One region of the Enterococcus sp. AZ126 genome, then DNA from elsewhere that is predicted to be linked to it. Evidence: riboswitches for the same ligand, from Rfam matches in the RefSeq annotation. Region 1 holds a riboswitch; each other region holds the start of a gene.
The links. Region 1 has a riboswitch for magnesium ahead of IGI43_RS04125 (LCP family protein). Riboswitches for the same ligand answer to the same signal wherever they lie in the genome.

Region 1 (2,208 bases):
ACTAAAAATAAAAGAGATCATTTGTTTGATTGCTTTACTAGAAGTTCCAAGATCACTGTCTAATAATTGGTAAGAGCTGGAACTATAGACCATTAATATGCCTACGACACATAAGATAAAATAAGGGATCAAAATATAAAAATCTAAGTAATGAAGTTTGGATAATCTCTTTACTTGTTTCATTGACTTTCTCCATCATTCAAGAATTTATGAATCGCTTCTTCATTTAGTTTCTCATCGACTTCCAATACACTTCCGGCATCAGTGTAGTCATTAAATGCCCAGCTCCCTTTAACTGGTACAGATAATGTTTCAAGATTTTTTACATTCCCTTTAAGAAAATCTTTTGCTAAGTCTATAAGTACGTTAGTAGGTATGTTTGTATCCAAATAGCCAACAGCTTCACCAGCAATTTTTGGAAGTTGTGCTAGAGGTAAAGCATCTTTGGACTGTTTAGCCAAAGCATCCATGACTTGTTGCTGTCTTCTTACGCGACCAAAATCGCCCTCTTCGTCCATTCGAAAACGAGCATATTGTAACAATGTGTTGCCATCCATGATTTGCTTGCCTTTTTTTATATCGACATTGTCTAAATTGATCTCTTTTTCTGCATCGATTTCAACGCCTTTTGGATACAGTTCATTGATCAGTTGGATGAAATTATTAAAATCAGCTGAAATATAATAATTGATTGGTAATCCAAACGAGTCATTAAGCACTTTTCTCGTTAATTCTGCTCCACCATATGCATAGGCTGCATTGATTTTTTCCAAACCATGTCCCGGTATTGAAACATAAGAATCTCTCATAATTGATATTAATATGGGTTGCTTTGTTTCACTGTTATAGTGGGCGACCATTAAGGTATCAGCGCGTCCCCCATCTTCATCATCTTCTCGACCGTCATCACCTATGATCATAATCGTGATTTCTTTCATATTCGTCTGCTGATCACCAGAAAAATCATTATTCTTGTTCTTGTTTACCTGTGATTGAGCCATTTTTTTCCCATTATGAAAGCTGATTGCTGTATAACTGCCGACTCCTATAATAATCAAGAGAACCAAAAGAAGTATACAAACTAAAAATTTCATTCCTGTTTTCATTTTTATTCCTCGCTAATCATTTTAATTGATCATCAAATAAAGCTTGGCATTAGGAATTGATTTAGATGGGGGATAAAAAGGGTATTTTGACTAAAAAATAATGGATAACAACAGGCACAAAATAAAAGAAGAATCTTCACGATCGATAATATAAAATGAAGAAAACAGTCCTTCTTTGATTTGTCTCTCCGCCTTTAAAGAGTAAGAATCCTGTCAACATTATTTACAAAAACAAAAAACCTCCGCTTAGAATAACTCAGCGAAGGGGATTGATTTCAGCACAAAAAAGAGCCTTTTATCATTCTCATCGTTGAGTTTTAGCACTATGAAACGTAAAAAGCAGAGCTTTTAGCTACTTTGTGAAAAGCCTTAATTCGACAATTCCTGTCCTACCCATTCCTGTCTTTCGACATTTTTGAGCAGTAGCCTGTGTTTCCATAGGAGCCTCACCTAACAAGTTATTCAGATCGTCTTAAATATAGTAAATATCTCTAATGAAGTCAATGAGATAAATATTAATTTTTTTATAATATGCTTTTTTTATAATGACTTTTTTTATTTTAAACTAGAAATCCCATCGTCTAGAGGTTTCACGCTACAAAAGTGAATATGCCAAAAAAATACATCTATCTATATTCTTTACTCTTTCTTAAATATAAAGAAAAAAGTTAATAGAAATAAAGAATAGAGGAACGATTGTTTCAGCTAAATCTTCACTTATGGGTGTCAGACAAATGAGTAAACAAAAAAATAGTAGGCGTGCTATAATAAAAAATAATACAGAGTTGAAAACTGTATCAAAAAGATAATGTTTTTATTTAAATTTTTTACGAATATTCTATTTTTATGAGTGATGAAACGTAATGTAATCTGTTTTCAAAATGAATGTGACACAACGTGGAATGAAGCAGAAAAGGTGCTGGAATTATGGTGAAAAAAGTTGATAAATGATCAATCTAGTTACATTTTTGAAGCGAATAGAGATAAATTTACTAAGTATTAAAGCATCGTGTTTCTGATATGAACTTTTACCAGTCGATTTTGTGAGATATGCAGAAGTTTTAACTATGATTGTAATCTCAATCGATTAAAAAAAGAGTGA
Region 2 (2,208 bases), 220 kb from region 1:
TCCAACAATCTCTACATATGCGTCTCTGGGGATACTTGTAATTGTCGTCTTTTTTAATTGATCATTGACGGTCACAACCATAATCGTATTGGCCCGAAAATCCGTTTTACGCTTTGAATCATTTGCGATACCTAGTAGTAAAAAACTAACAGGTTCACTATTTCCGAGTTTTACAGGTTTGGTTTCTCGGTTCAGTGGTTGGTATATTTTATCGGCTGTTTTTTGAACATTTTTAAATACGGAAGCTCCATAGGCAGAAGCTCCAGCAACGATAAGTAACACGAATGTCAGAACACCTAAAATCGTTCTTTGTATAAATCTTTTTTTAGCATCTGATGTCGAAAATTCTCTGTTGATATAAAACTTATAAAGACAAATATAGGAAAGATTCACCCATGCAAAGCTTAATGAAAAACCTGCAATCACATCGCTTGGATAATGAACTCTTAAATAAATTCGACTTAATCCAATTAAAAGCACATAAATGATCAAGGCAATCTTTATCTTTTTGTATTGCTTTGGATAAATCGTTTGTGCAATCAAAATAATTGAACACGCCAAACACATAGCTAAAAGCGAATGACCGCTAGGAAAACTATAAGAGGTTCTTTCTGCTAATTGATTCACATTAGGTCTTGGTCGAGCCACCAGATGTTTAAATATAAATCCAAATGCACTCACCACGAAAACATTGCTGATCATCCAAAATGCCAGTAATGTTTTCTTTTTTCGCCAAAGAGTAAATGCTACTATCAAGCTTATAATAAAAATCGGCCCGATTGTCGCAGTTTTAGCGAATAAATTTACAATAGTTGTCATTGTCTCATTTGGTTTCCAATTAAATTGATAGATCGCTGCATCTAATTGATTAAACCATGGAACATTCTGAACAACTAAAAAGGTCAATGCTGAAAATAGTAAGATACTCAAAATAGCAGGGGTAATTTTTTTTTCTTTCAACGTATACATGTCATAAATCCCTTCATTCTTATATTAAATAACATTGTTAGCTCAAAGTCAGTATTTACAACACTAATAAAAAACGCTGTAACTCACTTGCCTTGCAAATAAAAGCATGAGTCCAGCGTTTTTTCGTCAAACTACACTCTTGAAAACACAAGCAGATAATAAGACGTTACACAATTAGTAAATCAAGTCCATATTTACCAAAAGAAAAAAGCCAAACATTTTTTTCCTAAGACGTTTGACTTTCAATCAATCTCATCGTCTGAGTTTTAGCACTATACAACGTAAAGAAAATTCTTAGCTATTTTATGAAAAGCCTTAATTCGACAATTCCTGTTTTACACATTGGCGTCTTTCGACGTTTCTGCGCAATAGCTTATGTTTGTATAGGAGCCTCACCTAACAAGGTTATTTATCTATTTAATTTACTAAATAATACCGTTAGAAAGCATTTTTTTCAAGTTATTTTTAGCGTCTTTATTTTTTCTTAATTTAAATCCAAGGGAATTTAGAAAATGTCATTCTATTGCATAAAAAGAAACGACATCAAAATAGTTTTGATCGTCGCTTCTTTTTAACTATATTTTACTCATCTACCTCTTCAAACTGTGAGTTATAAAGTGATGCGTAGTAGCCATCTTGAGCAAGTAATTCTTCATGTGTTCCTTGTTCTTTAATATCACCGTCTTGCATGTAAAGAATTTTATCTGCATCTTTGATCGTTGATAAACGATGCGCGATAACGAATGATGTACGACCAGCCATTAAGTTATTCATCGCACCTTGAATCAGTCCTTCTGTTCTTGTATCAACAGAGGATGTTGCTTCGTCAAGTATCAAGATCGGTTTGTCAGCTAAAATTGCACGAGCAATGGTCAAAAGTTGTTTTTGACCTTGAGAGATATTTGAAGATTCTTCATTCAACTCCATGTCATAGCCGCCAGGTAATGTTTGGATGAAGTGATGAACGTGTGCAGCTTTGGCCGCTTCATAAACTTCTTCATCTGTTGCATCTAAACGACCATAACGCAGGTTTTCCATGATAGTTCCTTTAAATAACCAAGTATCTTGTAATACCATCCCAATATTTTTACGCAAATCTGCACGGTTAAAGTCTTTGATATTGTGTCCATCGATTTTGATCGCACCAGAAGTCACGTCGTAAAAACGCATCAATAATTTAACCATTGTTGTTTTACCAGCTCCAGTTGGTCCAACGATGGCAACTGTTTGGCCTGGATC
Region 3 (2,208 bases), 260 kb from region 1:
AGCCATATGGATATCCTGCTCTTCATTTACAGGTAATTCTTTGATCCATTCTTTCCCCGCGCTCGTTTTGAGGAACTTATTTCTTAATAAAATTCCTTTCCAATATTCTTCACTGTTCCAATCGATAATTTTGACAGTCACTGTTTTACCATGATAATTCCTCCGTTCTTTTAATTGCTCATTTGATTAATTTCTATGACTTCTGATAGTTGGGATAATTCGGAAATAATTGTATTCACTGCGAGCGTCCCATTTCTTGCAGCTTCGATTTCTAAAAATAGCCTTACTTTTTTACCAGCCAAATCAGTACAAGAAAATTTTGTAAAGGTTAGGCAATAATTATCCAATAACTGAATAATTTCTGTTCTAAGCATCACTTCACTTGTATTACTAGTAATCACTGATAGGTAATGAATCGAATCGGCTTGTTCTTCTTGTCTTTGAACAGTTAAGTCATCCATTTTGAATGATAGGTTTCTTAATAAAATATTGACTAACATTAAAACAATAGAACAGATCACCCCTTCGATCACAAATCCCGCGCCAATCAAACTTCCGACTGCTGCGGAACACCATAAAGTTGCTGCAGTATTGATCCCAGTCACACTAAATCCTTCTCGTAAAATCACACCCCCAGCAAGAAAACCTATACCACTTACGACTTGAGCCGCAATTCGCGTCGGACTGCTGTCATCTTGAATTAAACCGGATAATGAAACGAATTGACTTGAGCCAAACGTTACTAACGTCATTGTTCTCATTCCAGCTAGTTTTTTTCGCCACTGTCTTTCTACGCCAATGATCATTCCAGCAAATATACTAGCGATAATATTGATTAAAAATTCATTGGTTTGCTCCTTCCCTAGATTCGTTTATCGGTGATTGGTTTTTCGCGGACATATTGCTTTTTAGCAAGTACCGTTCATCCTCTACTCTGCTTTTCCAACAGTCGTAGTGATTTAAAGCAAAAAACCTTCCGCCAAAAACTCAGCGGAAGGTCATAAATAAGCGCACAAAAAAAAGCCTGTATGATCTAGTCGTTGAGTTTTGGCACTATACAACGTAAAAAGCAGAGCTTTTAGCTACCTTATGAAAAGCCTTGTAATCGACAATCCCTGTTCTACCCATTGGCATCTCTCGATGTTTTTGGGCAGTAGCCTGTGTTTGTATAGGAGCCTCACCTAACAAATCTATTTAATTAACTTACAGATGAAACTATACCACCGTTTTAAAACAAATGTCAATAGCATTTTATTCATTTTTCTAACAAAAATAAAATAACCAATGTTACAAACGTGCAGCTGCACTATTTATCAACATTGATTATTTTTTAAATTTATTATTTTTTTTCGACATTCACGACTGAATTTCCAGCGACTTGAGGTGGAATCGACATCGTCATCGCAGGTAAGCCAGCTAAAGTAAATTGAATAGTATCCCCAGCTTTAAACTCACTTTCTGTGAGGCCATCAGCCAATTGTTCCTTTGGTACATTTAAAATAACGCCATCATTTTTCATCATATTAATTATTTTTTCTGGGTCTTCAACCACTTCGACGTCTTTTAAAACGAATCGAATCGATTTGTCCACCGTTTCATTTTTCGTAGCATCTTCAACTAAAACTGCGGTAAATATTGATTGCGTTTCGTCTTTGTCTTTAGTATTCAGCGTTTCATCAATCACTTGATCTTTTTGGCTGCTCATTGCTGTTTCTTCACTTCCTTTTGACGAATCTTTTTTATTTTGTGCGCAAGCTCCTAAAGAAATCAGCGTAAATACAGTTAAAACTGCTATTGCGATTTTTTTCATGTTACGTCCTCCAAAAATTGATACTTTATTATAAGCGATAGAATCTACAATCGTCCATCCTCATCATGTATACTTAATAAAAATAAAAAAAATGAAAGGCTAGGACATAGCTCTACGAGTTAGGTCCTAGCCTTAAAAAATCTGAATAAACGGTGGGAACAGAAGTAAAAACTTCGGAAATAAGAGTTAAACACTTCTGTTCCAACCTCACTAAAAACCTGGAGAGAGGATAATCAGTAATATTCCTCTATCCATTTCTTCGATCGTTTCCAGACATTGTAATTTCTTGTGCTAAATATCGAATACGTTCCATGATTCGACGCGCTTTTAAAGGTTCTTGCTCACCTCGTTGAGTCACGGATAAATGTTTTTCTAGGTCTTTTAAATCAAGATTTGAT

Region 2: linked by a shared signal. The riboswitch ahead of IGI43_RS03005 (phosphatase PAP2/LCP family protein) and the one ahead of IGI43_RS04125 (LCP family protein) in region 1 are both predicted to bind magnesium.
Region 3: linked by a shared signal. The riboswitch ahead of IGI43_RS02795 (MgtC/SapB family protein) and the one ahead of IGI43_RS04125 (LCP family protein) in region 1 are both predicted to bind magnesium.

Annotation. Positions count from the first base shown of each region.
Region 1 is NZ_JBIOSB010000001.1:837,372-839,579, reverse strand. Features, by position in the region: gene IGI43_RS04130 (FtsW/RodA/SpoVE family cell cycle protein) at 1-183, opposite strand, end outside; gene IGI43_RS04125 (LCP family protein) at 180-1,106, opposite strand; M-box (ykoK) riboswitch at 1,402-1,571, opposite strand.
Region 2 is NZ_JBIOSB010000001.1:618,549-620,756, forward strand. Features, by position in the region: gene IGI43_RS03005 (phosphatase PAP2/LCP family protein) at 1-969, opposite strand, end outside; M-box (ykoK) riboswitch at 1,214-1,380, opposite strand; gene IGI43_RS03010 (ABC transporter ATP-binding protein) at 1,552-2,208, opposite strand, start outside.
Region 3 is NZ_JBIOSB010000001.1:573,128-575,335, forward strand. Features, by position in the region: gene IGI43_RS02790 (GNAT family N-acetyltransferase) at 1-141, opposite strand, end outside; gene IGI43_RS02795 (MgtC/SapB family protein) at 171-836, opposite strand; M-box (ykoK) riboswitch at 1,026-1,196, opposite strand; gene IGI43_RS02800 (hypothetical protein) at 1,340-1,810, opposite strand; gene dnaI (primosomal protein DnaI) at 2,058-2,208, opposite strand, start outside.